Regions from separate parts of the Nitratireductor sp. PBL-C9 genome, predicted to be linked through region 1. Evidence: predicted binding sites of a transcription regulator. Region 1 holds the regulator's gene; each other region holds the start of a gene.
What was found. Region 1 encodes PhoB, which activates phosphate uptake and scavenging genes when phosphate is short. Its sites were predicted from a motif close to TGTCATNNANCTGTCAT; they were not measured.
Positions count from the first base shown of each region.

Region 2: phnC (phosphonate ABC transporter ATP-binding protein) is a predicted target of PhoB. The motif match lies at 2,867-2,883, and genes of this name have one in related genera.
Region 3: ACRTG1_RS12325 (UDP-2,3-diacylglucosamine diphosphatase) is a predicted target of PhoB. The motif match lies at 1,818-1,834, and genes of this name have one in related genera.
Region 4: ACRTG1_RS01010 (DUF4956 domain-containing protein) is a predicted target of PhoB. The motif match lies at 4,875-4,891, and genes of this name have one in related genera.

Region 1 covers NZ_JBPAXW010000010.1:62,985-70,749, forward strand. Annotated here, with positions in the region: gene ACRTG1_RS19985 (AI-2E family transporter) at 1-594, shown strand, start outside; gene ACRTG1_RS19990 (Crp/Fnr family transcriptional regulator) at 524-1,273, opposite strand; gene ACRTG1_RS19995 (response regulator) at 1,428-1,817, shown strand; gene ACRTG1_RS20000 (sigma-70 family RNA polymerase sigma factor) at 1,882-2,433, opposite strand; gene ACRTG1_RS20005 (NepR family anti-sigma factor) at 2,439-2,645, opposite strand; gene ACRTG1_RS20010 (response regulator) at 2,848-3,642, shown strand; gene ACRTG1_RS20015 (DUF1328 domain-containing protein) at 3,775-3,942, shown strand; gene ACRTG1_RS20020 (hypothetical protein) at 4,031-4,372, shown strand; gene phoB (phosphate regulon transcriptional regulator PhoB) at 4,456-5,142, opposite strand; gene phoU (phosphate signaling complex protein PhoU) at 5,179-5,889, opposite strand; gene pstB (phosphate ABC transporter ATP-binding protein PstB) at 5,924-6,739, opposite strand; gene pstA (phosphate ABC transporter permease PstA) at 6,754-7,765, opposite strand, start outside.
Region 2 covers NZ_JBPAXW010000002.1:225,588-233,352, reverse strand. Annotated here, with positions in the region: gene ACRTG1_RS05045 (aminotransferase class I/II-fold pyridoxal phosphate-dependent enzyme) at 1-91, shown strand, start outside; gene ACRTG1_RS05040 (NAD(P)H-dependent flavin oxidoreductase) at 229-1,185, shown strand; gene ACRTG1_RS05035 (MarR family winged helix-turn-helix transcriptional regulator) at 1,216-1,629, opposite strand; gene ACRTG1_RS05030 (cytochrome b) at 1,738-2,274, shown strand; gene ACRTG1_RS05025 (GFA family protein) at 2,326-2,733, opposite strand; gene phnC (phosphonate ABC transporter ATP-binding protein) at 2,986-3,828, shown strand; gene phnD (phosphonate ABC transporter substrate-binding protein) at 3,913-4,821, shown strand; gene phnE (phosphonate ABC transporter, permease protein PhnE) at 4,889-5,857, shown strand; gene phnE (phosphonate ABC transporter, permease protein PhnE) at 5,860-7,416, shown strand; gene ACRTG1_RS05000 (DUF1045 domain-containing protein) at 7,526-7,765, shown strand, end outside.
Region 3 covers NZ_JBPAXW010000005.1:110,702-118,466, forward strand. Annotated here, with positions in the region: gene dgcA (N-acetyl-D-Glu racemase DgcA) at 1-913, shown strand, start outside; gene ACRTG1_RS12325 (UDP-2,3-diacylglucosamine diphosphatase) at 933-1,769, opposite strand; gene ACRTG1_RS12330 (NADP-dependent malic enzyme) at 2,079-4,394, shown strand; gene ACRTG1_RS12335 (DUF2865 domain-containing protein) at 4,594-5,694, shown strand; gene gltX (glutamate--tRNA ligase) at 5,612-6,985, opposite strand; gene ACRTG1_RS12345 (MFS transporter) at 7,035-7,765, opposite strand, start outside.
Region 4 covers NZ_JBPAXW010000001.1:203,978-211,742, reverse strand. Annotated here, with positions in the region: gene ACRTG1_RS01030 (ABC transporter substrate-binding protein) at 1-741, shown strand, start outside; gene ACRTG1_RS01025 (esterase-like activity of phytase family protein) at 805-1,728, opposite strand; gene ACRTG1_RS01020 (inorganic phosphate transporter) at 1,807-3,420, opposite strand; gene ACRTG1_RS01015 (polyphosphate polymerase domain-containing protein) at 3,452-4,240, opposite strand; gene ACRTG1_RS01010 (DUF4956 domain-containing protein) at 4,264-4,845, opposite strand; gene msrA (peptide-methionine (S)-S-oxide reductase MsrA) at 5,081-5,587, opposite strand; gene msrB (peptide-methionine (R)-S-oxide reductase MsrB) at 5,584-6,030, opposite strand; gene ACRTG1_RS00995 (anti-sigma factor family protein) at 6,178-6,942, opposite strand; gene ACRTG1_RS00990 (RNA polymerase sigma factor) at 6,980-7,471, opposite strand; gene ACRTG1_RS00985 (S8 family serine peptidase) at 7,582-7,765, shown strand, end outside.

The DNA.
Region 1 (7,765 bases):
CGCTGGCGCGTGGCGCACATCTTCCGCGACGTGGAGAATGCGGTGTCCGACTATCTCCTGTCGATCACCATCATCAATATCGGGCTGGGCGTCGCCGTCACCGTGGCGATGTGGCTTCTGGGCGTTCCCTCCCCCGCGCTCTGGGGCGCAATGGCGACCCTGCTCAACTTCGTGATCTATATCGGCCCGGCAGTGATGGCCATCATTCTGCTGGGCGTCGGACTTGCGACCTTCGACACGCTGACAGCAAGTTTCCTGCCGCCGCTCATCTATCTGGCCGTCAACGCCACGGAAGCCCAGTTCGTGACGCCGACCGTCATTGGCCGGCGAATGACGCTCAACCCGTTCATCGTGTTTCTGTCGATCGCATTCTGGCTTTGGATGTGGGGGCCGATCGGAGGCTTCATCGCCATTCCCGTACTCCTGACGATTTACGCCATGGCCGGCAACATCATCCCCGGCATCGAACCGCCGACACCCGCCAAGGCCCATCGCCACAGGGCGAAGGCGATACCGCCAACGCCTATAGAAAAGGCCGCTTCCCCCCTGAGCCGGGAGTCCAGCCCGCCAGTTCGGCCAAGGCCTCCTGATTGAGGATCTTGCAGCCGCCATCCTCCCATTTCAGGTGATTGCGGCTGGCAAGGCGGGCGATCGTCTTGTTGGTGTGCACCAGAGAAATGCCCAACGTGTCGGCCACGTGCTGCTGGGTCAGGGCAAGCGTCCCGTTCCTCGAGAGCCCGCTTTGCCGCGCGCGGTCCAGAATGAAGACAAGCAGATAGGCGACTTTCTCCAGCGCCGTTCGCCGGCCAACGGTCAGGAGATGGTCGTCGAGCATGCATTCCTCACGCGAAGCGATCCAGGTGATGTCGTAGGCGAGTTCGGGAAACTTCTTGTAGAGCGAAAACAGCTCGGCCTTCTCGAACACGCATAAGGACATCTGCGAGAGCGCCTCGACCGAGTGCTTCATCTCGCCCATCAGACTGCCCTGCAGCCCGACGAGATCGCCCGGCATCACATAATTGACGATCTGGCGACGTCCGTCTTCCAGGAGCTTGTAGCGAAAGCCCCAGCCGGAAAGTACCGTATAGAGATGCGGATTGTGCGCGCCTTCCACTAAAACGGTCGCCCCCTTCTTCACCGCCAGATCGCCCTTCTTGAAACGACCGACGAACTCCAGTTCATCCCCCTCGAAATCGCGAAAGACCTCGCGCTTTCTCAAGGGACATTGCTGGCAGGGCAGACTCTTGTGGGTGAATTCCTGTTCTTTTGTCACTGACTGGCCCCCGGTTCATTGCTGAATAGGAAAGCCGCATCCAGTGCGAGCGGTTCCCGCAAATCGTACAGACACGTCTTTTTTTAATGACAATCTACACGGGTAATGAGATGGCAAAGAGTAACGAATTCTCTGGCGTCGGAAGGATGTCTGCTTGAAGAAACCTCTGGAGGGCGCCCGCGTCCTGCTCGTCGAAGACGAAGCCATGATCGCAATGAGCCTCGAAGAACTGTGCAAGGAGCACGGCGCAACGGACGTGTTCACTGTCGGCACCTTCGATGACCTGGGACCCGACGTTCTGGAAAGCCGGGGAATTTCGACAGCGATCCTCGACATCAAGCTGTCCGACAACTGGACAGACGAGTTCGCCCGCCTGCTTCAGGCGCGGCGCATCCCCTTCATCTTCGCCACCGGCTACGCCTCAAGCCACCAGGTGTTCGAGGCGTTCGGTGGTATCAGGATCGTTGAAAAGCCTTACAGGGACAGCGACCTTATAGACGCGCTGTCCCAGGCGATTGTCGGCTCAAGCGCCGGGAAGGACTGAGAGCGGTCAGACCAGATTGCCCTATGTGCGCCCCAAGGGACGCACGGCAATCCTGGCTCAGGACCTAGGCGATGAAGGCCGTATTGGTGATCTGGGTCGAGATGGCATCTGGCCCGAAATCGCCCTCACCTGAAATCTCGAGGATTTCCTGCAGGCGCGTTCTGGCGCGGCTCACGCGGCTCTTGATCGTGCCGACCGCGCAATCGCAGATCTCCGCCGCTTCCTCATAGGAAAAGCCGGACGCGCCGATCAGGATGATCGCTTCACGCTGGTCTTCGGGCAATTGCTCGAGAGCGCGCCGGAAGTCCTTCAGATCGACCGAACCCTCCTGCGCCGGGTGCACCGACAGACGTCCGGTGATCGCACCGTCCGCGTCTTCGACCTCGCGCTTGCGCTTGCGCATCTGCGAGTAGAACTCGTTGCGAAGGATGGTGAAGAGCCAAGCTTTCAGATTGGTGCCCGGCTGATAGCTGTTCTGTTTGTCCCACGCCTTGACCAGCGATTCCTGCACGAGATCGTCCGCCCGGTCCGCACTTTTTGAAAGCGAAACGGCGAAGGCGCGCAGGCTTGGCACAGCGGCCAGTAGATCGTCACGAAAGCCCGGATAAACACTCATATATATCAGTCCTTGTTTCCGGCCGTTTCAGCGCCGCTTTTCTGCTCAAGCTGGTTGAGAAGGTCGCTGAACCGATCCGGAATATCTTCCGTTACCAGGTCGTCGTAATATTGCCTGAGCTTGCGTCCGATCTCTGAGTTTGCGCCGAGCGGGTCTTCATCCTTGCCGCGCCGGGTCAAGCTTCCTCGGGTGTTTGGTTTGCCGTAATTCATGCCCTGTCTTTTTCCATCAAATCTGGTCTCCCAATGACCCGAAACCGTCCGCATCGCCCGGGCCACAACTGTCTCGTCTGCTTTCAAACGCCATTGAGCGGAATTCGTTCCCTCCGACGGGAACATTTTCGCATATGGGGCGTTTCACCCGTCACAAATGCACTAATTCTCATTGCCATGTCTTGAGGGAGACTTGAAATCCATGACCCTGTCAGCGCGTATCGCTCCGCACCTTCCTTACCTGCGGCGCTTTTCCCGGGCCGTTTCCGGCTCCCAGTCCAGCGGTGACGCACTGGTGGCTGCGACGCTTGAAGCGTTGATCGCCGATACGAGCATCTTTCCCGAGGCATCGACCGACAAGATCGCCCTCTTCAGGCTCTTCACATCGCTGTTTGAAACGCTGGACGTTCCGGTCCCCGAAGGCACGCCGAGCTCGGCATGGGAAAAGCGGGCCATGAGCAACCTTTCTTCGCTCGCGCCCCGTCCGCGTCAGGCCTTCCTGCTGGTGGCCGTAGAGAATTTCCGGCCGGAAGAGGCTGCGGAAATTCTCGAGACGGATATGAAAGGCATCAACACGATGCTGCGCGAAGCCAGCGAGGAGATTTCCCGTCAGGTGGCGACAGACATCCTCATCATCGAGGACGAACCCCTGATCGCCATGGACATCGAGGAAATGGTCGAAAGCCTCGGGCATCGCGTGGTCGGCACGGCCCGCACCCACAAGCAGGCGGTCGAAATGTTTGCCAAGACGCAGCCGAAAATGGTGCTGGCCGACATTCAGCTTGCCGATGGCAGTTCAGGCCTTGATGCGGTGAACGAGATCCTCGACACGGCCACCGTGCCGGTCATCTTCATCACCGCCTTCCCCGAGCGGCTTCTGACGGGCGAGCGCCCGGAACCGACTTTCCTTGTGACCAAGCCGTTCAGCCCGGAAATGGTCAAGGCGCTCATCAGCCAGGCGCTCTTCTTCGATCAGCAGGCGCACGCGGCGGCCTGACAGGCCCCCGCTTCTTCACGCGTTTCTCAAAAAAGCCGCCTCCGGGCGGCTTTTCTTTTGCCCAAAATCTCTCCGGCGGAACCAAATCCGAATGCCAGACGTTTAACCGGCATAACTAAACGGAGAGACAGAATGCTATACTGGGCCCTGATATTCCTTGTCGTCGCGATCATCGCCGGCGCACTCGGTTTCGGCGGAATTGCCGGCGCTTCGGCAGGCATTGCGCAGATCCTCTTCTACATCTTCCTCGCCCTGCTCGCTATCTCGCTGATCATGGGCCTTCTGAAACGCGGTCGCTAAACGGCGACGCACACATAAACGAATGCGGCATAAGCGAACCGGACCATCCATGGCTTCCGTTTCGTGAAGACAATGAAAGGAGAAAGCCATGGAACACATCGCTGCACTTCTTTTGATTGTCGGCTGCTCAGGCAATGTGGGGGCCGGCGACACGCGCGAATGCCAGGAACTGCCCGCCCCCACCCCGGTCTACGAGACGTTTGAGGAGTGCGAGGCGGAGAAGCCGGTTGCAATGCGCGAGCTGGAAACCGAAGCGCCGCAGGTTCTCGCCACCTGCGTCTATGTGGATCCCGCACTTGTCTATGACGATGCGATCCTGGAGTGGGACATCACCAGCAATGGCGAGCTGACAGCTTCCATCGAGCCGGTGACGAGCTTTGCCGTGGCGCAGAACGAGCATGCCCGCCCCGGACACGCCGCCACGAAATAACGGGCCACGAAATAACGGGCGAAGAGCTTCAACGAAAAAGCCCCGGTCGAACCGGGGCTTTTTTAATGGCTGTATCGCGTCTGTCAGGCTTCGCGGATAGCATAGCCCGCGCCGCGAATGGTGCGGATCACATCGGGCAGACGCCCGTGGTTCACGGCCTTGCGCAAACGCCCCACATGCACGTCCACGGTGCGCTCATCGATATAGATCGTCTCGCCCCAGACATTGTCGAGCAGCTGGCTTCGCGAGAAGACGCGGCCGGGATGCTGCATCATGAATTCCAGGAGGCGGAACTCTGTCGGCCCAAGACGGATCTCGTTCTTGCGGCGATAGACACGGTGCGATTCACGGTCGAGCACGATGTCCCCGACCGAAAGAACCGTCGAGAGCACTTCCGGCTTCGCGCGCCGCAGAAGCGCGCGAACACGCGCCACGAATTCCGGCGTCGAGAAAGGCTTCACCAGATAGTCGTCCGCGCCGGTTGAAAGGCCGCGCACGCGGTCGCTTTCCTCGCCACGGGCGGTGAGCATGATGATCGGCAGGCGCTCCGTTTCGGGGCGCATGCGCAGCCGGCGGCACAGCTCGATGCCGGAAACGGCCGGAACCATCCAGTCCAGAACGAGCAGATCGGGTACGTTTTCCTGCAGGCGCACTTCGGCTTCATCGCCGCGAGAGATCATCTCGACCTGATAGCCTTCGGCTTCCAGATTGTACTTGAGCAAGACGCAAAGCGGTTCGTCGTCTTCAACGACCATGACCTTGGGGGCAATCATGGCAGGCATTCTCCTCGGGCAGTCTACGGCCGGTTAGACATCGGATTCGACCGTCATCTGTGTTTCGTCAAGCTTCGGCCGCTGGACCGGAAGCTGGGACCCCGTCACCACATAATAGGCATTTTCGGCGATATTGGTCACATGGTCGCCGATACGCTCAAGATTTTTCGCACAGAACAGGAGGTGCGTGCAGGCCGTGATGTTGCGCGGGTCTTCCATCATGTAGGTGAGGAGTTCGCGGAAAACCGACGTGTACTGAATGTCGATTTCCTCATCCTCGTCGCGCAGCCGGATTAACGCCTCGGCATTGCGCGCCACATAGTGCTCGACCACCGAATTGACCTGTTTCAGCACGAGGCCGGCCATCGCGTCGATGGAATGCGCAAGCGTGCGCGGCGTGGCGCTTTCGCCCACGGCGCCGACGCGCTTGGCGATGTTCTTGGCCAGATCGCCGATGCGCTCGAGATCAGCCGCCATGCGGATGGCGCCCACGACGCTGCGCAGATCCTGCGCCATCGGCTGGCGCTTTGCGATGAGCGTGATGGCGCGCTCATCAAGGTCACGCTGCTTGGCGTCCATGATCGTGTCATCGGAGATGATGCGCTGTGCAAGCGCCGTATCGGAGTGCAGTAGCGCCCTGGTGGAAGCGCGCGTCATCTCGCCGGAGAGATCGCCCATGTCGCGGATGAGGCGGTCGATTTCACCGAGTTCCTCATCGAAGGAGCTGACTGTGTGCTCGCCCATGGTCTGGTTCCTTATCTGTGCGTTTGCCGCGCCGTCAGCCGAAGCGTCCGGTGATGTAATCCTGGGTGCGCTTGTCATCCGGATTGGTGAACATCTTGTCCGTCGGGCCTTCCTCGACCAGATTGCCGAGATGGAACATGGCCGTGCGCTGCGAGACGCGGGCCGCCTGCTGCATGGAGTGCGTGACGATCACGATCGTGTAGTTCTCGCGCAGCTCGTCAATCAGCTCTTCCACCTTGGCGGTGGCGATGGGATCGAGCGCCGAGCAGGGCTCGTCCATCAGGATCACTTCCGGCGACACGGCAATGGCGCGCGCGATGCATAAGCGCTGCTGCTGACCACCGGAAAGACCGGTGCCGGGCTCATGCAGGCGGTCCTTCACCTCATTGAAGAGGCCAGCCTTCTGGAGACTCGCTTCCACGACCTCGTCGAACTCCGACTTCTTCGTCGCCAGACCGTGAATGCGCGGACCGTAGGCGATGTTCTCGTAGATCGACTTGGGGAACGGATTGGGCTTCTGGAAGACCATGCCGACCCGGGCGCGCAGCTCCACCACATCGATGCGGGGATCGTAGATATCCTCGCCATCGAGCGTGATCTTGCCGGTGATCCGGGCAATGTCGATCGTGTCGTTCATGCGGTTCAGGCAGCGCAGGAACGTGGATTTGCCACAGCCCGAGGGGCCGATCAGCGCGGTCACCTGGTTTTCGCGCACGTCGAGATTGACGCCGAACAGCGCCTGTTTCTCGCCGTAGAAGACGCAGACGTCTTCACCGCGCATCTTGAGGGTGTCCGAGTTCTGGCTCGCATCCAGTGCTTCTTCAACAGCAGCATCAGTGAGCATGTTCATGTCCTTCCACTCCGTTACCAGCGACGCTCGACGCGCCGCCGCAGAATAATGGCGGTAATGTTCATCACGGCGAGGAACAGCAACAACACCATGATAGCGCCCGAGGTGCGCTCGACAAACGCGCGTTCGGCCTCGTTCGCCCACATGTAGATCTGAACCGGCAGCGCCGTAGCGGGATCGAGCGGCGTGGTCGGGTAATCAGCCACGAAGGCCACCATGCCGATCAGAAGCAGCGGTGCGGTTTCGCCAAGCGCCTGCGCCAGACCGATGATCGTGCCCGTGAGAATGCCGGGCGCGGCCAGCGGCAGCACATGGTGAAACACCGTCTGGGTGCGCGAAGCGCCGAGGCCGAGAGCTGCCGCACGGATGGAGGGCGGCACGGCCCGCAGCGCTGCGCGCGTTGCGATGATGATCGTCGGCAGGGTCATCAGCGTCAGCACGAGGCCGCCCACCAGAGAGGCGGAGCGCGGCAGATGCATGAAGTTGATGAACACGGCCAGGCCCAGAAGACCGAAGACGATGGACGGCACGGCCGCCAGATTGTTGATGTTGACCTCGATAAGATCGGTCAGCTTGTTCTGTGGTGCGAACTCTTCAAGATAGATCGAAGCGGCAACGCCAATGGGCAGCGCCAGAAGCAGCACGATCATCATCATGTAGAGCGAACCGACGATGGCCACGCCCATGCCGGCCGTTTCAGGGCGGCTTGATGCGCCACGGGTGAAGAGACCGGTGTTGAAGCGCTGCTCCAGAACCCCGTCCGCTTCCATCGTGCGGATCCATGTGAGCTGCTGGTCGGAAACCTTTCGGCGGCTTTCATCCACCTCAAGATTGACCTGCCCCTTCACGGCGGAATCGACATCGCCGCTCGCCAGCACCCAAACATTCCGTGTCGTGCCGATGATCGCGGGATCGGACACCACCATGTCGCGCAGCTGCGTGCGCACGCCATTGGAGATGAGCCCGCCCACTTCGCGAACCAGCTTGCGGTCTTCGGGATCAACCCCGAGTTTCGCCACAAGCGCT
Region 2 (7,765 bases), on a different contig from region 1:
CATCGGCTTTGGCCGCCGGGGCATCGACGCGGGACTGACCGCGATGCGGGCCTTTCTCGAACGCCGTCACAACGGTGTTGCGGCCGAGTGAGGAGACGCCCGGCGCAAAAAATGCGACAAGGGTTCCCGGGACGCTTCGGGAGCCCGCAAGATGAAGGGTTCCCAACAAGGGGTGAGATGCTGTAGAAGCTTTGACGTTTACGAATACGTCAATTGAGGGGATAGCCAATGGCGCTTCCGGCCGTTTTCGACAAATTGCGTTTGCCCGTGGTCGGCGCGCCTCTGTTCATCATCTCGCATCCGCCGCTGGTGGTGGCGCAGTGCAAGGCCGGCGTGGTGGGCTCGTTTCCCGCGCTCAACGCCCGCCCCAAGGAGCAGCTCGACGAGTGGCTTTCGCAGATCACCGAAGAACTGGCTGCGCATGACGCACAGAACCCGGATCGTCCTTCCGCCCCCTTCGCGGTCAACCAGATCGTTCACCGGTCCAATGACCGGCTGGAGCATGACCTGAGGGTCTGTGTGGACCACAAGGTGCCAATCGTCATCACCTCGCTGGGCGCGGTCGAGGAAGTGAACCAGGCCGTCCACTCCTATGGCGGCATCGTGCTGCACGACATCATTCACGACCGCCATGCGCGCAAGGCCATCGAAAAGGGCGCTGACGGGCTGATCGCGGTTGCAACCGGGGCCGGCGGCCATGCAGGCACGCTCTCGCCCTTCGCGCTGGTGCAGGAAATCCGGCAGTGGTTTGACGGGCCGCTGCTTCTCTCGGGCGCCATCGCCAATGGCGGCGCGGTTCTGGGCGCTCAGGCCATGGGCGCGGACCTCGCCTATATCGGCTCGCCCTTCATCGCCACCCACGAGGCGCGCGCCAGCGACGACTACAAGGAGATGATCGTCTCTTCGCGCGCCGCCGACATCGTCTATTCCAACCTGTTCACCGGCGTGCACGGCAACTATCTGAAGGGGTCCATCGTCAACGCCGGCATGGATCCCGACAACCTGCCGGAAGCCGACCCCTCGAAGATGAATTTCGCCAGCGCCGACGCAAAGGCCTGGCGCGACATCTGGGGCAGCGGACAGGGTGTCGGCGCGGTGAGCGAGATCACCGGCGCAGGCGCGCTGGTGGATCGGCTTGCGGCAGAATATGCCGCCGCAAAAGACCGGCTCTGCACGCCGCGCTGAGACCAGATCGTGATCCTGATCTTGGAGAGATCACCCCTCGTCGCTCAGACTGTCCTGTAGCGACGAGACGATCTTTTCGAGCAACGCCAGATAGTGCGCGCGCTCCGCATCGGTGAGGGTTTCGAGCGCGAGGCCGTTCACGGCACCAACCGCCTGCCTGACACGCACCGCCTTTTCCATCGCATCCGGGGTCAACCCGATCAGCCGGCTGCGCCGGTCTTCCGGGTCGGCCCGTCTCTCGATCAGACCATCGCGCTCCATGCGCAACAGCGTTGCCGCCATGGTCGGCTGCTCGATGCCGGCGCTCTTCGTGAGCGCCTTCTGCGATAGCCAGGCTCCCTCACCCAGCGCGAAGAACACCGGCAGCATGCCGCTGGTCACGCCGATGTCCCTCAAATTGCGGTCGATGGCGCGCGCGAAAAGCCGCGCCGCCCAGTTCGTCATATAGCCTGCAGATCGTTCACGCCTGAAAGTCATTTATATAGCTTGCTATCCATTTATATTGCATGCTATGTATATTGCATCGACGGTATCCCCGCAAGGAGAAGGACCATGCGCTGGAAAAGCACTGATGACCGCTACGGAGCGGTTGCGATTGCCATTCACTGGACGACGGCCGTGGCCATTGTCGGCATTCTGGCCTCCGGTTTTCAGGCGGCAGGCGCGATGGAGGCGGCAGACAGGCTCGCGCTTCTGCGCATCCATGCCACGCTTGGCATCTTCGTTGTGCTTTTGACGCTGATGCGGATCGGCTGGTGGTGGCTGGGCGATGCCAAACCGGCCGATGCCGCCGGCACGCCGCGCTGGCAGGCGCGAGCCGCGCATATCGTGCACGGCCTGCTTTACGTGATCATTCTTGGCATGGGAGCCAGCGGCATCGGCATGCTGGCGCTCTCCGGCGCGGGCGCGACCCTTTTTGCAGGCGCCACGACGCCGCTGCCGGACTTCACCACCTATCTGCCGCGCGCGCCGCATGGTCTGGGAAGCCGGCTTCTGATCGCGCTTCTGGCATTCCACACCGCCGCCGCGCTCTACCACCATTTCGTCATGCGCGACGGGCTTCTTGGGCGCATGGGGCTGGGGCGCTAACGCCCCGCTCACACGCCGCCGGCCAGAACGCACCGGCAATGGCAAAGGCGTTTAACCCGGCAGGCCCTCCAGCCGGGTTACCTCATCCAGCCCGTCATCCCAGTTGGCGCGGCTGGAAAGACAGATATGCGCGTTCGGGCGAATGTCGACCGGTGTGTCGAGGCTGCCCGCAGGCACGACGAGAAGTGCGCCATCCATCTGGATGCCTGGAACTGCCGAGCCGCATTCGCTGCAGAAGCTTTTTTCATGCCGGCTTTCGGGCACCCGGTAAGTCTTGATCCGGTCTTCTCCCGACAGCCAGGTGATCTTCGCCACGGTGGAGAAAAGATTGGCCGCATGCGCCGACCCGGTATCCTTGCGGCAACGGGAGCAGTGACAAAGAAAGAAGCTCTCGAACGGGCCGGAAATCTGAAATTTGACTGCCCCGCACTGGCAGGAACCCTCGTTCTTCTGGGTCATATACTCTCTCATCTCTTTTTGAAGCGGCCGTGTCTCTATCACAAAGCGCCCGTGCGCGCATCCAGATGCACGCCGACCGCATGAGCGGCCATCGCCCCCGGGCGGCTCCGGGGCTTCAATCGCTGCTGTGCGCTGTCAGAAAACCGTCATCTCATCGACATGCAGGTTTCATCCGCACCCGTTAGGCGAATGACCAACAAGGGCGACAAGCCCACGGAAGAGCCGCAACAAGGCGCTTAACGGGAAGAGCACATGCTTGAAATTCGTCAGGTCACCCGTCGTTTCGGGCCAAACACGGCCGTGCGCGACGTGGAACTGAAAATCGAACAGGGCCAGATGGTCGGTGTCATCGGTCGCTCAGGCGCTGGCAAATCGACGCTTCTGCGCATGATCAACCGCCTGATCGATCCGTCCGAAGGATCGATCTTCTTTCAGGGCAGGGAAGTTTCCGCGCTGAAAGGCGCGGAACTGCGTCGCTGGCAGCGCGACTGCGCGATGATCTTCCAGCAGTTCAACCTGGTGCCGCGCCTCGACGTGCTCACCAATGTTCTGCTTGGCAGGCTCAACCACCGCTCCACGGTGCTCAACCTGCTCAACATGTTCACGCGGGAAGAGCGCATTCAGGCGATTGCAGCGCTTGAGCGCCTCGACATCGCCCAGACGGCGCTGCAGCGCGCCGGCACGCTTTCCGGTGGTCAGCAGCAGCGTGTGGCGATTGCCCGTGCGCTCATGCAGGAGCCGAAGGTGATCCTCGCCGACGAGCCGATCGCTTCGCTCGATCCGCTCAACGCCAAGGTGGTGATGGATTCGCTCGCCGACATCAACGCCCGCGAAGGCATCACCGTCATCACCAACCTGCACACGCTCGACACGGCGCGCGCCTATTGCAACCGCATCGTCGGCATGGCCAAGGGCGCGGTGGTTTTCGACGGCCCGCCCGAGGCGCTGACCAGCGAAGCGGTGCGCACCATTTATGGCGGCGAGGAAGGCGCGGAACTTTCCGAAGCCATCACCTCCACCAGCATCAATGTTCCGGCTCCGCAGCCGGCAAGGAAATCGACCGGTCAGGCTCAACCGGCGCTCGCCGCCGTCTGATCCACGGGATCGTCTCGCCCGCGTAACGGGCTCCACCTGCTTGAAACCCCGCCGGCAAGGCCGGCACCCAAATGGAGAGACATCATGTTCAAGAAAGCTCTTATGGGCGCCGTTGCGCTCACCGCGATCATGGTTGGCGGCGCACAGGCCGAAGATCTGAAAGAGTTCCGCATCGGCATTCTCGGCGGCGAAAACGAAGCCGACCGCCTGCGCAATTTCTCCTGCATCGTCGACAAGCTCCCCGAGGTTCTGGGCGTCGAGAAGGTCGCCCTGTTCCCGGCTGCCGACTATGACGGCGTGATCCAGGGCCTGCTCGGCGGCACGCTCGACTATGCCGAGCTCGGCGCTTCGGGCTATGCAAAGGTCTATCTGGAAGATCCGGAGGCCGTTGAGCCGATCCTCACCACGGTGCAGACCGACGGTTCGACCGGCTATCATTCGATCATGGTGGCCCGCAAGGATTCCGGCATCGCAACGCTGGAAGACATGAAGGGCAAGAAGCTCGGCTTCGCCGATCCGGACTCCACCTCCGGCTACCTCGTTCCCGCCGTCACGCTGCCCAAGGCAGTCAACGCTTCGGTTGAAGAGTTCTTTGGCGAGACCGGCTTCGGCGGCGGCCACGAGAACCTGGTTCTTGAAGTCGTGAAGGGCACGTTCGACGCCGGCACGACCTGGGCTTCGGGCGTTGGCGAGTTCTCCGACGGCTACACCTCCGGCAACCTGCACAAGATGGTCGAGAAGGGCATTCTCGACATGGACGATCTGGTTGAGCTCTGGAAGTCCCCGCTGATCCCGAACGGTCCGGTCGTGGTTCGCACCTCCATGGACGCCGACATGAAGAACACGTTCAAGACCTTCATGATGGAAATGCCGGAAGCCGATCCGGAGTGCTTCGCAGCCATCCAGGGCGGCGACTACAAGGGCTACACCGAAGTGACGCCGGCATTCTACGAGCCGATCATCGACGCCCGTCGCTCCAAGATCGGTTCCTGATCCCTTTCCCGCAATCTGACGCGCCGCCGGCCTGTGCCGGCGGCGTTGTCGCACAGGCGTGCCAAACATGACAGCAACGACCCATTCCCCGCTTCTTTCCGAAGCCGGCCAGGCCGTGGAGCGCCACTGGCGCGAACTGGCCGGACGCCGTCGTCTCTACACCATTGGCGGCATCGTGTTCATGGTTCTCGCCATGAGCGGTTCGCTCTGGTTTGCCAATGAATCGAACGCCGGCAAGTTCTTCGACCGACTGCCCTATCTGTTCGATTTCGTGGGACAGATGATGCCGCGCGATGGCTGGGAAATCTGGCGCGCCCTGTTCGACCTGCCCTCGCCCTATGACGATGGCAGCCTGAAATACAATTATCCCGACGGGCGGATCTATCTCACCGAGACGCTCTATCTGCCCGAATATTTCTACAAGATGCTGGAGACCATCAACATTGCGCTGGTTTCCACGCTGATCGGCTTCGGCCTTGGCTTCGTTCTGTGCTTCCTGGCCGCATCGAACCTGACGACGCGGCGCTGGCTGCGCTTCTTCGTGCGCCGTTTCATGGAAGTGCTGCGCGCCTTCCCCGAGATCGTGATCGCCGGCTTCTTTCTGGCCGTGCTGACCATCGGGGCAGTGCCCGCCATCATCGCGGTGTCGATCCACACGGTCGGCGCGCTTGGCAAGATGTTCTTCGAAGTGGTCGAGAACGCCGACATGAAGGCCGAGGAAGGCCTGCGCGCCGCCGGTGCGAACTGGGTGGAGCGCGTCTGGTTCTCCATCGTACCGCAGGTCATGCCCAACTTCCTGAGCTACGCACTGCTGCGTCTGGAAATCAACGTGCGCGCCTCCACCATCATTGGCGCGGTCGGCGGCGGCGGCATCGGCGAGGCGCTGCGCCTCTCGATCAGCCGCACGCATGAAGCCAAGACGCTCGCCATCATCCTTCTTCTGTTCTGCACCATCGTCGCGGTCGACCAGCTTTCGGCCTGGCTGCGCGGCCGCATTGTCGGCAAGCAGGCATTCGAATTCGGCCGGGGAGGCTGATCATGACCGAGATCGAAGCCAACGCCATCGCCGCGCGCCACGCGGATGTGTTTCACCGTCCGCTGATGGAGCGCCTGCGCGGCGTGATCATCATCACCGCCATCGCCCTCTACATGGTCTTCGCCTGGTGGTTCTTCGCCATCGGGCAGGTCATCTCCAACGGCAACTGGGACATTGCGGGCAGCTATCTGGCCGACTGGGTTTCCTATGAAATCCGCCCGGACATCGAATATGACGGCGATGCGCTGGATGTTTCCTTTCCGCGCTTCTCGCCGCTCGGCAGCGACCCAAGGCCGGAATGGCTGACGACCGAGACCGCCATGGTCGAACGCCGCGTGGCGGCAAGCGCTGCGGCGGGCAACGCCACGGGCGGCGCGACCAGCGGAGCCGGTTTCCTCGGCTCGCTCGACGCCGAACCTGCCAAGAAGGAAGACGGTGGTTTTCTGGGCGCGATGGCCCCCTCTTCCACCACCACGGAAAGCCCCGCGACCGAGGCGGAAGCTGCGCCGCAGGCTCCCGCGACGACGCGTGAGGAAGCCGTGGTCAGCGCCGACATCTCCTTCGGCGGCGACACGCATATCCGCGTTCAGCCGGGCTTCGTGACCGTGACCCACAGGGGCGAAACGCTGGAACTCGACATCGAGGAGCGCGTCAGCGTCAATGCACGCGGACCGCTGCCCGAGTGGGCAAGCCAGCGCGCGCCGGGCGCGAAGGTGATCGTACGCTTCGGATTTGCCGGACGCGCCGAGATCGAGGATGACGAAGTGAAAGTGCGCCGCCGTTTCATCGGCTGGGAGAACTTCTTCTTCGACACCCGCTCGCCCTATTGGGACATGTCGGCCGGCGAGGTTCTGGGAACGATCTTCTTCGGCGACCGCATCGAGGCGGACCGCTCCAACCTGTCGCTCGCCTGGAACAATTTCGTCAACAATGCCGACTGGCAGCATGGCGATGTGTGGCTGAAGCTGCTGCAGACCATCGTCATGGCCTTCGCCGGCACGGTGCTGGCGTCGATGCTGGCCTTCCCGCTGGCCTTTGCCGCAGCCCGCAACATCATGCCCAACCGGGTCGTCAATCAGGTGCTCAAGCGCTTCTTCGACTTCCTGCGCTCGGTGGACATGCTGATCTGGGCGCTGTTCTTCACCCGCGCCTTCGGGCCGGGACCGCTGGCCGGTATCTCGGCGATCTTCTTCACCGACACCGGCACGTTCGGCAAGCTCTACTCGGAAGCGCTGGAGAACATCGACGACAAGCAGCGTGAGGGCGTGCGCTCCGTCGGCGCGGCCCCTGCCTCGGTCCAGCGCTATGGCGTGGTGCCGCAGGTTCTGCCGGTCTTTTTGAGCCAGGCGCTCTATTTCTGGGAGTCCAACACCCGCTCCGCCACCATCATCGGCGCCGTTGGCGCCGGCGGCATCGGCCTCAAGCTCTGGGAAGCGATGCGCACCAATCAGGACTGGGAAAACGTGGCCTACATGGTCATCCTGATCCTGCTTGTCGTGTTCGTCTTCGACAACATCTCCAACCTTCTGCGTCAGCGTCTGATCGGCAGGCAGCCGTGAAGAGGATGACGCAGGGGAAATTGGCTGCTAGCCTTCGCGGTCCTTTTGAGGGATTCGTTAACCTGTCACACAAATCGCCTATTGCATCGCTTTCGGCGAGGATATGCTCATGCGCTACGCAATCTACTTCACACCCGAAAAAGACGACCCGCTGACGCGGGCCGCCGCACGCTGGCTCGGCCGGGACGCCTTTACGGGCCAGTCCATCGCGCCCGTGGAGGCAGGCCCCTTCTCTGCTGCGGAGATTTCCTTTCACACCGCAGCCGCGCGCCGCTACGGCTTCCATGCGACGCTGAAGGCCCCGTTCCATCTGGCGGAAGGTCAGAGCGAACAGAGCCTGATCGCCGCG
Region 3 (7,765 bases), on a different contig from region 1:
ACGCACCGAGGCGCGAGTCGTCAGATGCACGGTGAGTGAAAACGGCGTCAGCGGTCACGGCGAATGCGTGCCCTATCCGCGCTATGGCGAATCCGAGGACAGTGTGGTCGGCCAGATCGAGGCCGCTCGGCAGGAGATCGCCAACGGCATCAGCCGCGCCGATCTGATCGCCGCCATGCCGGCAGGTGCGGCGCGCAACGCCGTTGACTGCGCGCTTTGGGATCTGGAAGCGAAGCTTTCAGGCAAGCGCGCATCGACTGCGGCCTGCCCGATCCCGCCACGTCCGCTCCAGACCGCCTATACGATCTCGCTGGCGGAACCCGAAGAGATGGCCGCACAGGCCCGCGCCCATGCGACCCGCCCTCTCCTGAAAGTGAAGCTGGGCGGCAAAAACGATGCCGCGCGCATTCACGCCGTGGCAGGCGCTGCACCCGACAGCCGCCTCATCGTTGACGCCAATGAAGGCTGGACCGAAGAGAACATCCGCGAAAACATGCTCGCAGCGGCCGAATTCCACGTGGCGCTGATCGAGCAGCCCCTGCCGGCCGGCAAGGACGAAATCCTGCGCGAAATCCCGCATCCGGTTCCGATCTGCGCAGATGAAAGCGTGCACACGGCGCAGAGCCTTCCAGAACTCGCCGGGCTCTATGATTTCGTGAACATCAAGCTGGACAAGACGGGCGGCCTGACCGCCGCCATGGAGCTGCGCGACCGCGCCCGCGAAATGGGTTTTGGCGTGATGGTCGGCTGCATGGTGGGCACGTCGCTCGCCATGGCGCCGGCCGTGCTTCTTGCGCAGGGCGCAGATTACGTGGATCTCGACGGCCCGCTGCTTCTGGCAAAGGACCGCGCGCACGGGCTCAGCTATTCGGGCTCGCTCGTTTCGCCGCCTTCGCCACAGCTCTGGGGCTGACGCACAGGGTCGGGGCCGCTCAGGCGGCCTTGACCCCATCCTTTCGGAACGCGGTCACAACGCCGCGTTTCTCGATTTCCCGGGTGGCCGTGACAGGCGCTGTCTCAAGGATCTGCGCCCAAGTGATGATTTCGAAACTCCCGTCGAAATTCTCGGCCAGCGCCGTGCAGCTTTCCACCCAGTCGCCCGTGTTCATGTAGGTGACCCCGCGAATGTCTTCCATCGCGGCGTGGTGGATGTGGCCGCAGATGACGCCATCGACTTCCGAACGCTGCGCCTCCTGGGCGAGAACATCCTGAAACGAGCTGATGAACTTGATCGCCTTCTTGACCTTGATCTTCGCCCAGGAAGAGAAGGACCAGTAAGGCCGCCCCAGAATGCGGCGCACCCGGGCGATGACCCGGTTCACAACGATGGCGAGATCGTAGGCCTTGTCGCCCAGATAGGCGAGCCAGCGCACATTGTGCACCACCTGATCGAACTGGTCACCATGGATGACGAGGAATTTGCGCCCGTCTGCTGCCTCATGGATCACGCGGTCGGCAACGACGATGCCGCCGAAATGCACCCCCTGAAACGAGCGCAGGAACTCGTCGTGATTGCCGGCGATATAGGTGATCCCGGTGCCTTTGCGCGCCTTGCGCAGGAGCTTCTGCACCACGTCATTATGGGCAGCCGGCCAGTGCCAGGAGCGCTTCAGTCGCCAGCCATCGACAATGTCGCCAACCAGATAGATCTGCTCCGCATCGTGATAACGCAGAAAATCGATCAGAAACTCGGCCTTGGCCGGTTTCGAACCGAGGTGAATATCGGAGATGAAGAGTGCGCGAAATTTTCGATGTTCAGCGCCGGTCATTGTCCCGCCTGAGCCCTGTTAAGTCGCGCATTCTATGGCCAGATTCATGTCACAGGCATATGACGGATTCCGTAGCGTTACCGCAAACCCGGCCCCATCCTGCGTCAGAACAGCCCGAAAGCAGCAATTCTGGCGGATGAAACTGCTTCTCGGCATTCAACGCTGGAAAAAGCAGTTATGAGCGCCTAAGCACAAGTGATGATTCAAATCGTTTGAGTGCCTTGTTCCCTGCGGGACCGGAAAGGCGCGCGAACGCCGGGCCGCGAGCCAAACGGCCCCACCGACAGAGCCATGATGTGGAGCCGCTGGATGTCTTCCAATACCAAGAAACCGCAACGATCCGAATTCGACGAAGCCGCGCTCTTCTTCCACAGCCACCCCATGCCGGGGAAGCTGGAGATCCAGGCGACCAAGCCGCTCGGCAACCAGCGCGATCTGGCGCTTGCCTATTCTCCGGGCGTTGCCGCTCCCTGCATGGCCATCCATGACGATCCGAGCACGGCGGCAGACTACACCGCCCGCGCCAATCTCGTGGCCGTGGTTTCCAATGGTTCGGCGGTGCTCGGCCTCGGCAATATCGGCCCGCTTGCCTCCAAACCCGTGATGGAGGGCAAGGCGGTCCTCTTCAAGAAGTTTGCCGGCATCGATGTTTTCGACATCGAAATCGATGCGCCGGAAATCGACCGGATGGTGGAAACCGTCGCAGCACTCGAGCCGACCTTCGGTGGCATCAACCTTGAGGACATCAAGGCTCCGGAGTGTTTTGAGGTCGAGGAACAGCTCAAGGCGCGCATGGGCATTCCGGTGTTCCATGACGACCAGCACGGAACCGCGATCATTGTTGCCGCGGCCGTCATGAACGGGCTGGAGCTGGCCGGCAAGGACATTGCCAAGGCGAAGATCGTTTCCTCCGGTGCAGGCGCTGCCGCGCTTGCCTGTCTCAATCTGCTGGTCTCGCTGGGTGCGAAGACCGAGAATATCTGGCTCACCGACCGCCACGGCGTCGTCTATGAGGGCCGGAAGGAAGAGATGGACCGCTGGAAAGCGCCCTATGTGAAGGATACGGACGCCCGCAAGCTTGCCGAAGTGATCGGCGGAGCGGATGTGTTCCTGGGCCTCTCGGCGGCCGGTGTCCTGAAGCCGGAAATGCTGGCTGACATGGCTGAAAAGCCACTGATCCTGGCGCTTGCCAACCCCGTTCCCGAGATCATGCCGGACGTGGCGCGCGAAGCGCGGCCTGACGCCATGATCTGCACCGGGCGTTCGGACTTCCCGAACCAGGTGAACAACGTCCTGTGCTTCCCCTACATCTTCCGTGGGGCGCTCGATGTGGGCGCAACCGCGATCAACGAGGAAATGAAGCGCGCCGCCGTGAAGGCGATTGCGGGCCTTGCACGCGAAGAACCTTCCGATGTCGCAGCGCGCGCCTATTCGGGCGAGACGCCGATCTTCGGACCCGACTTCCTGATCCCCTCGCCTTTCGACCCGCGGCTTATCCTGCGCATTGCGCCGGCGGTTGCCGAAGCGGCGATGAAGAGTGGCGTCGCGGCGCGGCCCATCGAGGACATGGACCAGTATCTGGACCGGCTGAACCGCTTCGTGTTCCGCTCCGGCCTGGTGATGAAGCCTGTCTTCTCGGCCGCCAAGGGTGCGGGCACCAAGCGCGTCATCTATGCGGATGGCGAAGATGAGCGCGTGCTGCGCGCAGCCCAGGTGGTGATCGAGGAAGGCATTGCCGAGCCCATCATCATCGGCCGCCCGCACGTGGTGGAAACGCGCCTCAAGCGCTATGGCCTGCGCATTCGTCCGGGCGAAGACTTCTCCATCATCAACCCGGAAGACGATCCGCGCTATCGCGACTATGTCGATATGCTGGTGCAGCTTGCCGGCCGTCGTGGCGTGACGCCGGAGGCCGCACGCACCTTGGTGCGCACCAATACCACGGTGATCGCCGCCATCGCCATGATGCGTGACGAGGCCGACGCCATGATCTGCGGTCTGGAAGGGCGTTTCGAAAAACACCTGCGCTATGTCGACATGATCATCGGCAGGCGCGAGGGCGTGCGCGATCTCTCCACCCTCTCCATGCTGATCTCGCAGTTCGGCGTGACCTTCTTCACCGACACCTATGTCACGCTCTGCCCGTCGGCTTCCGAGATCGTGGAAACGACGATCCTGGCTGCGGAGGAAATCCGCCGTTTCGGCATCGAGCCGAAGGCGGCGCTGCTGTCGCATTCGAACTTCGGGTCGCGCGATTCCGAAAGCGCCATCAAGATGCGCGAAGCGGCGCTGACGCTGAAGCGCGTCGCGCCGGACCTGGTGTCCGAAGGCGAGATGCATGGCGATTCCGCGCTCTCGGAAGTGCTGCGCCAGCGTGTCTATCCGCAGGCCGCTCTTTCCGGTGAGGCCAATCTTCTGGTCTTCCCGAGCCTGGATGCAGCCAACATCACCCTGACCACGCTCAAGGTGATGACCGACGCGCTGCATGTCGGCCCAATCCTTCTCGGCACCGCCATGCCGGCGCATATTCTCACGCCGTCCGTCACGTCGCGCGGTGTTGTGAACATGACCGCGCTGGCGGCCGTCGAGGCGCTGCAGAAGAGCAAGGCCATCATGACAAGCTGATTGCGGAAAAGTCGCAATTTTAGTTGTCACGGATCAAAATTTCGCGATAGAGTTGCATTTCTAACCGTAACTTAACTTGATTGGCGCATCTTCGCGCCAATCAGCCGGTGGTGTCTCGGAAACCAGTGCGGTTTTGGAGGCCTGTGAGCGTGGAATGAGTATCCCCACTCTGACCGGCGCTGTTTGAACGGTACGAGTGATGTATCTGCGCGGCAAAAACCTGTTCTGTTTGATGCTTGTGGCTGTCATGAGCATGGTCGGCATGGCTGCAACCATTGCAGACGCCGAGGCGAAGTCGCGCACATGCAGGAAGCTTGAAACACAGCTCGCCGCAGCCTCTGGCGGATCGTCCAGCAAAGCCAAACGCTACGATCGGGCAATTGCCAAACAGAAGAAAGAACTCGGCGTCGTTCGCGCCCGGCTCAGTAAGATGCGATGCGGGTTCGCCATTTTCGGGGATAATGCCCGGCAATGCGCGCAACTCAACAGATCTGCCGCCCGTATGACGCAGAACATTGCCGAATTGCGGCGTCAGCGGGGCTGGAAGGGTGGTGGTTCTCCTGGCCAGCGCTCTCGAATCCGCGCCGCGCTCAAGGCAAACAATTGCGATGCAAAAACGGCATCCCGGGCTCGCAAGGCCAAGAAGGCGGCAAATTCGGGCACCACGAGCTCCCGGAAGCTGCGTCGCCCTGGCACGGTCTTCCAGACCATGTGCGTTCGCACGTGTGACGGATACTATTTCCCGATCTCGTTTTCAGTCTCGAAAGACAAGTTCTCACGAGATGCCGAGACATGCACGGCCCGGTGCCCGGGCGCAGAAGTGGCGCTTTACGCGCATGACGTGCTGAACGAAGAAGCCGAAAACATGATCTCGGTCGCGGACGGCACGCCGTATCGGGAGTTGCCCAAGGCTTTCAGCTACCGTGAAAACGGGGTCTCGAAAGCCGCGTGCGGCTGTCGCAAGGACAGGAATTTCACGATTGTTGCCGGCCAGAGAGCGGTCGAATTGCAAGGCTTCGCCCGCGGTGAACCGTGGCAGGAACCGGAAATGAAAGAGGAATTTCCGGCCAGTGAAGCTGCCAGCGCAAAGGAAACGAGCTTCTACATTGCAAAGGCGCCAGAACGAAAACCGGTAGACAGCGCTGGCGATGCATCAGCGCTTCAGCAGGGTCCTAACCCGGCGCGGTCGCTCGACGACGAGGCCGAGCAGCGCCGTGTCAGGATAGTCGGGCCAGCGTTTCTTCCCGACCCAAAAGGGGCAATAGACCTGCGAGCTCCGGCCCCTGCTCCCGCCCCGTAAGGGCAATCCGCAGCGGCATGAAGAGGCCCCGGCCCTTGCGGCCCGTCTCCGCCTTCACGGCGCCCGTCCATGCGCGCCAGGTCTCGACGTCCCATGGCTCCTGCGGGAGATGCTTCCCCGCCTCGCGAACAAAGTCACGATCCTCGTCCAAAAGAACGGCATCCTGAGCAGGTTTCACGCGAAGGATGCTCCACCAGTCAGCCGCCTCAGCGACCGTCTCCACATTGCCGCGCACGGCAAGCCAGAAGGCTTCTGCATCGTCTCCGGCAATACCAAGACCCGCCAGCCGCTCTTTCACATCGCCGAACGTCATGGCCTGAATGAGATGCCGGCTGAGACCTGAAAGCTCTGCCGGGTCGAACCTGGCAGCCGATTTCGATGTGGAAGTGGGGTCAAACAGCGCCGCCAGTTCATCCATGGATGCGGCAGCCGTTACGTTTTCCGACGTGCCGATCAGGACGGCCAGCGACGCCACCGCCATGGGTTCGATGCCGCTTTCACGAAGGCTCGCCACGGAAAGTGCGCCTGTGCGCTTGGAAAGCCCTTCGCCAGAAACCGTGGTCAGAAGATTGTGGTGACCGAAGGCCGGCGGCTCAGCGCGCAGCGCCCGGAACAGCGCAATCTGCGCGCCAGTGTTGGTGACGTGATCGTCACCACGGATGATGTGCGTGACGCCGAGATCAATGTCATCGACCACGGAAGGAAGCGTATAGAGATAAGTGCCGTCGCCGCGAATGAGGACGGGATCGGACATGGAAGCCAGATCGACCGTCTGCGGCCCGCGCACCACATCGTCCCAATGCACCTCGGTGCGGCTGGTCACGAAGGGATCGTCTTCGAAATTGGGCAGGAGGAAGCGCCAGTGCGGCTTGCGGCCCTCGGCTTCAAGCGCAGCCTTCTCCTCATCGGTAAGTTTCAGCGCCTCGCGGCCATAGACGGGCGGCAGACGGCGCGACAGGCGGATCTTGCGCCGGCGCTCCAGCTCTTCGGGAGTCTCGTAGCAGGGGTAGAGAAGGCCTGCGGCCTTCAGCTTTTCAGCGGCGGCGTCATAGCGATCAAAGCGCGCCGACTGGGCGACCGTCTGATCCGGCTCGATGCCAAGCCAGGTGAGATCGCGGGCAATGCCTTCGGCATATTCCTGTCGCGAGCGCTCCACATCCGTGTCGTCGAAACGCAGGATGAAACGGCCGCCATGCTTCTTCGCATAGAGCCAGTTGAAAAGCGCGGTGCGGGTGTTGCCGATATGGATGTGGCCGGTCGGAGACGGCGCGAAACGAACGGTGACTGTCATGCCTGCGGGCGTAGCCAAAAGTGCCGCAGCTGGCAAGAAGAACGTGGCCTCAGGCCCCTTTCAGCCGCGCGCTCAGAGAGCGCGAGACAAAGAAAAGAACCACGCATGCCGCAAGGCAATAGACGCCCATCACGCTGATCTGCAGCGGGTAGCTCACGCCACGGTCGATCAGGAAGCCGGTAATGCCCGGCCCCATCGCCGTGGCGAAGACCATGATGGCGACCGTCAGCGCGCGAATGGAGCCCAGATGCCGGATGCCATAGACTTCTGGCCACAGCGCACCGAACAGGGTGGACGAGAAGCCGTAGGACACACCCATAAGCCCCATGAAAGCGAAGGCGCTCCACTGGGCCTCACTGCCTGCCAGAATGAGACAGGCAGCCCCCAGCGGGATCAAGAAGCCGGGCAGAAGCGCGACAGCGGAGAAACGGTCAATCAACTGGCCCGAGATCAGCGCAAAAATGACCGTCATGGACGCCATGAAGGTGAAGGAAGATGCAAACACCTCCAGCGACCAGCCACGCAGATCCACCAGATAGATCTGATGGAAGAAGATGGTGGTGCCGATGAAGCCCGGCGCCATGACGCCGAGCAGCAGAAGATAGAAAACCGGATCGCGCACCACCTCGCCGCGCGTCCAGTCACGCACGGTGCTGCGGCGGGATACCGGATCGCTGTCGCGCGGGGCGCGCTCAACAGCGATCAGGCCGGTGATGACCGGTAGTGCGAAAACGAGCAGCAGGGCTGCGGCGATGAACCAGCTGTTGCGCCAGCCGACGA
Region 4 (7,765 bases), on a different contig from region 1:
TTCTACAGCCAGCGCGCCACGGGCGCCGACCTCACGGTCGTCATGGCGGTGATGCAGCACGAGACGGGCCGTCTCGTCTTCAACGGCGTGCGTGAAGACATCCAGCGCCCGGCCGATCTCGATGGCATGACCTATGCCGGGTTCGGCAGCGCATGGGAGCAGGCCCTCATCTCCACCATCATCCAGAACGATGGCGGCAAGGGCGAATTCGAGACCGTCACGCTCGGCACCTCCGCCTATGAGGCGCTTGCCAACGGCACGGTCGATTTCACGCTTGAGGTCAGCACCTGGGAAGGTGTGAACTCCGTGCTCCTCGACCGTCCGCAGCGCGCATTCCGCTATGCCGATTACGGCGTGCCGGATCAGCACACCACCTATCTTGGCGGCAACGGAACCTGGTTGAAGGCCAACCCGGAGACCGCGCGCGCTTTCGTTGAAGCGGCTCAGCGCGGCTATGCCTTTGCTGCCGAGAACCCGGAAGAGGCAGCCGAAATGCTGATCGCCGAGACCGGCGGCATGCTGTCCAACCCGGAGCTGGTCCGCGCTTCCATGCAGGCCATCGTGGATGGCGGCTACCTGCAGGACGAAGGCGAACCGGTCGGCCTCATCGATGCGGACATGTTCGGCAACATCACGAAGTTCATGTTCGAGGCGGGCGTCATGCGCGATGCCGACGGCAAGCGCCTTGAGGAAATGCCGGACGTCTCCACCTGGTTCACCAACGTGTACCAGAAGCAGTAATTTCTGACGCAGTTCAGAGATTTACGGCCCGAAAGCCCCAGGAGGTTTTCGGGCCGTTTTCATTCAGGGCATGGCCGGAAACGTCACGTCCACCAGCGCGAACACCGAGCGTTGCTCCTTCTTGATCCGGTCATCGCTGACCAGCAGAAAGAGTGACGGCGAGACCGCGACAATGCCTTCGAAATCCGCATCGTCGATACCGGGAATATCAAGCCGAACCGCCTGCGTTTTGCATAAGGTGTCGGCCGCGCAGACCGCCGGGTCGACAAGCCGCAGATAGGGAACGAGCGCCTTGTCTTCCTTGATGCGCTCCAGCACCAGAAGCCTGCCATCGGGCAGCGCCGTCATCGCCTTCACCCGCGACGCGCCGATATCCTCGCTCGACCACGAGAGCGTTTCGCCACCTTCCGCATAAAGCGTGTGCGCGGTGCGCGGCGCGGGCTCAAACGGTTCTTCGGGCAGGGTCACAAGGCCAAGCTCCGGGTGATGGGCTATGGATTCAAGGCCGCGGTTCTTGCCCGCCTGTCGGCTGCTGTCACGCACCGCCGATGGCAGATCGATCTCTGCCAGCCATCCCCCGTCACGCTTGAAAAGTGCGGCGCGCGGTCCGCTTTCGCTCAGGATCGCGAAATTCAGTGCGCCCGTTTCATCTGGTCGTAGCATCAGCGCTTCCGGCCCGAACCCCTGTTCGGCAAGCGCATTGCCATCTGCGTCGGTCAGCGCCGCAGCCGCCTGCGGCTCAAGGGTCGTAATCGTCTCGCCATCGGTCGAGAAGGCGAGGCTGAACAGCGTGGCCCGGTCGGAAACCGCATAAACGGTCTGCGTCTGCGGGTCGTAAGCGAGGCCGGATAACTCGGCCATCGTCTCGCCGTTCACATCGATTTCGGGCAACACCCGATGATCGAGAACCCGCGCCGACATCGGCTCGGCATTGACTGCAAGCGTGCTGGCGAGGGCGAGGAGGGGTGTCAAAAGAATGGTTCTCAAGGTTCAGACCTCATTTCTGGCGGAAATGCTTCTGGCAGACTGCAAGGGCGCCCCGGATTTTCCGGAGCGCCCGCTGCCTCACAGCATGATCCCGCGAAGGGTGAAGTAGATCACGGCGGAGATGAGCGCCGTCAGCGGAACGGTTATGATCCAGGCCGACAGAACCTTGGTCATCAGCGCCCGGTTCACGAGAGCTTCGCCCCGGTCGGTTGCCGCAGTGCTGCCGCACACGCTGGCGTCAGACTGCCTTTGCGCATGTTCCCTGCGCAGCGCATCGATCATGGCCCTGCGCTGCGCGAAGGGGCTTGCCTGCATGCGGGCGATGAAAGCGTCGCATTCCGCCTCATCACGACCGGCATGCAGTGTGCGGATATCGCTGACGATCCGCGCATAGCGGCGCTTCAGCCACTCCCGCAGAAAGCCCACGCCAAGCACCGCGCCCACGGTCACATGGGTGGTGGAAACCGGCAGGCCAAGCTGGCTGGCCGTGATCACGGTGATGGTTGCCGCCATGGCGATGCAGTAGGCGCGCATCGCGTCCAGCCTGGTCAGCTCCCCACCCACGGTCTGGATGACGCGGGGGCCGAACAGCAGGAGGCCGATGGCGAGGCCGGCAGCGCCGAGCCCCATGACCCAGAACGGAATGATGGCCTTTTCCTGCATCGCGTCATTGGTCAGCACATCATAGATGCCGGCCAGTGGCCCGATCGCGTTTGCCACGTCATTGGAGCCATGCGCGAAGCTCAATAGCGCTGCCGAGAAGATGAGCGGCAGGGCCAGAAGCTGGTTCACCGCGGATTTGTCATTCTGAAGTTTTGGCAGCCGGCGTGCGATCAGGAAGCGGGAGACAGCCCATGCCACAAGAGCGATGAGCGCGCTGGCCATGGTCGCCTCAAGCAGGCTCGCAGACCACACCTTCTTGAACCCCTTGAGGATCAGATAGGTGCCGAACGACCAGGTCATGGCGGCCACGAGAAGCGGCACAATCCTCTGCGCGGCCTTCAGCACCTGCGGCTCATAGGTCACGAAGCGCTTGATCGCATAGAGAAACAGCGCAGCAAACAGGCCGCCCAGAAGCGGGGAGATGATCCAGCTTGCGGCGATGTTGGCCATCACCGACCAGTCAACGGCCGAAAGGCCCGCCGCCGCGATGCCGCCGCCCATCACGCCACCCACGATGGAATGGGTCGTGGAGACGGGCGCGCCGAAAACGGTGGCGAGGTTCAGCCAGAGCGCTGCGGCCAGAAGTGCGGCCATCATCACCCAGACATAGACGTTCCGGTCGGCAAGCGCCTCCGGCATAACGATGCCGCCGCGCACGGTGCTGATGACCTGGCCGCCGGCAATAAGCGCGCCGCCAAACTCGAACACCGCCGCCATAATGAGCGCGCCTGCAAGCGGGATCACCCTTGCACCGACCACAGGGCCGATATTGTTGGCGACATCATTTGCGCCGATATTGAGCGCCATATACGCGCCGAAGCCGGCGGCCGTGGCGATCCACAGCGCGAATTCGGGATTGCCGCCATTCTGGGCGCGCACCAGCGCATAGGCCATCGCCGCAGCGACGAAGGACAGGGCGATGAAAAGACGTCCGAGAAACGGAGCAAGGTCTCTGAGGTCCGACCTGGCTTTCGCGAGGCTCGCCATATAGCCGGATTCAGGCAAAGCGGGGCTGACATGCGTACGCATGGTCCTCTCCTTTCGATGGCAGAGTTGAAGCTCAGGCGGGGCTCAGGGCCCGGCCGTCGAGAAGCTGCAAGCGACGCAGCGCGGGCAGGAAGCGGTTGTGCCGCTCCACCTGGCCCGTCGCGGCCATGCCGACGCAGTATTTCGAGCAGCGTTTTGTCGGGTGGACGTGCAGTCCCCGGAAAATCGCATCGGCGATGCCGTTGCCGCGCGCCGACTTCGTTTCCACAATGGAGATGTCGGGCCGCACAAGGCGGCGCACATCGCCAGCCTTGAACGAGAGCTGCGTGTCAATGGTCATGCGCTCGCCGCCCTCCTTGGCCACCAGCGTGATGCGCATATACTGCATCTCGATCACCGGGGCCAAAGGCCGGTCGAAGGGGCTGTCATAGATCTCGCGGTGGCACGTATCGATGAAACTTTCACCGGAGTGATCAAGACCCGAACCGGGTTCCTGCAGCTTCAGGCGTTTCTTGACCGTGATCTGCCGTTTGCTCTTCAGCTTCACTTCCAGATAGCTGAGGCCAGTGTCCACGTAATCGCGCACCCGCACCTTGCAGCGTTTGCGACGCCCCTGATGGTGGTCGTAATAGCTGCGCAGATCGTCATCATCATAATAACGGGTCGCGTAGGTGAACGCGCGGATGCCGTCGATTTCGAGCACGTCGAACAGGTCCGAAAAGGCGTGCAGCGCGGGGCGGAGCCGGTTGGCCGGAACGATATACTTGTTGTCCAGCCGTTCCAGCATGGCGGCCTTGCCGTTCAGTCCCTCAAGCGAGATCGGGCGGAAGCCGGTCAGTTCATTTGTGATGGAATGATCCATTGGAGTGTCTCCTTCCCGGCAGGTCAATGCCGGGGCTTGCGGAAGAACACGTTCATCCGGGCCATGTCGTTGATGTAGTCGAGCGCGGTGATCTGGTAGGACATCACGTCCACGCCAAGGCGCTCGGAGAGGTCGCGGCGCATCTTCTCAGGCTGCGAAAGCGCTTCGTGATCGATCTTGTCGAGCGTGATCTTCACACCGTCGGACGAGCGCAGGATGGCCGGGTGATCGAGGATGTAAGCGCCCAGAAGCACAAGCGCGACAACGGCAAGCACGATGGCCAGAGGCGTTCCGGGAATGGCGCAGATCACGGCGATGGAGACCGAGCCGAAGAAATAGGTGATTTCCACCTTGGAGATCTGCTCCGAACGCAGGGTGAAGAGCGCCAGAATCGCGAAGAGGCCGAAGCCGGCGGCCAGCGAGAATTCGACAGCCGAGAGAATGGAAAGAACGCCAAAGGCAAAGATGTTGAACAGCGATGCCGCCGTCACCAGTTCCTTGTCGCGGTAGCGCCGGTAGTAAAGGCCGAAGACCAGGATCGTCATCGACACGACGTCGATGCCAAAGCGGATTGGGGTGTCACCGAATGCGAACGTTTCCAGCATTGTTTTCCTCATTTGTTGGTCACGGCCTCTGTCAGAAAACTGTCGTAAAACTGTCAGAAAGCCGTCTCTGGTGTCGGAAAACGTGAGGGAATTGGATCTATTCCATCGGCATTGATTTTATTTCTCCCGGGTCCGCTGAAACCCTTGCCGCATATGAAAAAACTCCCCCCGGATTTTTTCCGGAGGGAGTTCATCTTTGTCGTTTCGGTCAGATATCTGCGCCTGATCCGGCGTTCTATTCCGCCGCGTCGCGCCGTGGCAGCACCCAGTCGGGGCGCGGGAAATGGCAGGTATAGCCATTGGGATAGCGCTCGAGATAATCCTGGTGCTCGGGCTCTGCTTCCCAGAAATCGCCAACCGGCTCCAGTTCCGTCACCACCTTGCCCGGCCACAGGCCGGAGGCGTTCACATCGGCAATGGTCTCTTCGGCCACGCGCTTCTGCTCGTCGCTGACATAGTAGATCGCCGAGCGATAGGACATGCCGACATCATTGCCCTGCCGGTTTGCCGTGGTCGGATCATGGATCTGGAAGAAGAACTCCAGCAGCCGGCGATAGCTCGTTTTGTCGGGATCAAAGGTGATTTCAATCCCTTCCGCATGGGTTCCATGGTTGCGGTATGTGGCGTTCGGCACGTCGCCTCCGGTGTATCCCACACGGGTGCTGACAATGCCGGGCAGCTTGCGGATGAGGTCCTGCATGCCCCAGAAACAGCCGCCAGCCAGAACAGCGCGTTCAGTCATTGCACATCCTCCACCTGATCGAGATAGTCTCCGTAACCTTCCGCTTCCATCGCATCGCGATGAATGAAGCGCAGTGCCGCCGAATTGATGCAATAGCGCAGACCGCCACGGTCTCGCGGGCCATCCTCGAAGACATGGCCAAGATGGCTGTCGCCATGCGTGGAGCGCACTTCCGTGCGGATCATGCCGTGGGTCGTGTCCCGCAGCTCGCTGACATTGGCCGGCGCGATGGGCTTGGTAAAGCTCGGCCAGCCACAGCCGGACTCATATTTGTCGCTGCTTGCGAAAAGCGGTTCGCCCGAAACGATGTCGACGTAGATGCCCGGTTCCTTGTTGTTCAGGTGCTCGCCGGTGCCAGGGCGTTCCGTGCCGCTTTGCTGCGTCACGTAATATTGCTCCGGGCTGAGGCGGGCCAAGGCTTCTTCGGTCTTCCTGTAGTTCATCGGCAGCTCCGGCTTCCTGATCGTTCAATGGTGATCGGTCTCGGCATCGCGTCGAAACACGGTGCCTGCGGAGCTTCATCTAGGTATCGCGGCTCCGCGATCCCAATCATATTAGCGTGATCCGAAACGGAAGTCCGCCGGGACGCGTCAGCGCAGTGTGGAAAGCGCCGCGCGCTCATCCTCGGCCGAAAGCGGCGCACCGGCCCTGGTGGCCATGAGAAACGCGTCCAGCGCTTCCAGCGAAGACGCGGGAACGAAATCGCCGTTCACATCCACCTGCGAGGCCGCAAAGCGCAGCTGCCAGGCATCGTTTTCCTGACAGGCGACAGCCACATGAGATGTGCCACGCGCACTGACCTCGAATTCCCGGCAAAGCGTGTCCGCGCCATCGCGATAAGTGGCAATCGCCTCGAAACGCGCATCCTCGCCAAGTTGCCTTGTCTCGCCCGACGGCGATACGTTCAGCGCTTCAACGATCCGGTCGTCTGCAAGGCCCGCAATCTCGATGCCGCCCGCCTGTTCGGGCTGACCGGCAGCCATGTAACCAAGCAATCCGCCCGCAACCAGCGCCAGAGAAGCTGCGATGGGCAGTGCATAGCGCTGCGCGAACCCCTGTTGGCGCGGGGCGCTCCTTTGCCTGAAGGGAAGCACCTCCGCTCCGGAAGTGAATTCTTCCATCTCCGCAGCGCCAGCCATCTGTCGCACACGCGCTTCAAGATCGTCTGGCACGGAGACTTTTGCCGTTCCGAATGTGCCCGCCAGTAACGCGCGCGTCTTCATGAACAGTTCCACGCGCTCCGCGAGCGCAGTGTCCCGCTCGATGGCGTCTTCAACCTCACGGCGGGTCTTCGCATCGAGCTCGCCATCGGCATAGGCCATCAGAACTTCATCGGTGAATTTTTCTTCATGCATCGTGTTCTGTCCTGTCGCAAAAGGTCATGCGGCCCTGTCAGTTTAGATCAAGTTTTCCGGCGAGCGTGGTCCGGGCGCGGGCAAGCCGGCTCATGACCGTGCCGATGGGAATGCCAAGCGCGGCGGCAGCTTCCTTGTAGGAGAGCTCCTCCACGCAGATCATCATGATGATCTCGCGCTGGTCCGCCGGCAGTTCCTGCAGCGCACTCGCCACATTGCCGAGCATCAGATGCGTTTCCGTGTCATGCGCGCCGTCGGTGAAGATCGCATCGGGCCGGTCGACAATGTCCACGCTTTCGCCGCGCGTCCTGTCACGCCGCACCCGGTCAATCCAGGTGTTGCGCATGATGCGTATCAGCCACGCGGAAAGGTTCGTGCCCTGGGCATAACTGCTCCGGCTCGCAAAGGCTTTCTCGCAGGTCTGCTGCACAAGATCGTCGGCCACGTCCAGTGAACGGCTCAGCACGAAAGCATAACGTCGCAGGTTCGGCAAAAGGTCGACGATTTCATCCGCAAAGGTGGATTTCATGTTCCGGTCCGGGCGCCTTCTCCGTGAATGATGTGGAATAAACGTTGGGCTTGCCCGTTTATTCGCCTGCATTCCAAAAAATGCTAATGAGGCGTCGAATGGAAGGGTTCATGAACGCAAAACACAGCTATCGCTGCTTCGTCCGTCTATTGTTCATCGCGCTTTTGGGATTGCCCATGGCGATCGCGCCCGTGCTGGTGAATGACCCGGCCGGCTATGCATTTGCCGACGATGACGATGATGACGACGACGATGATGATGACGATGATGACAACGGCGGCGGTGGAGGCGGCG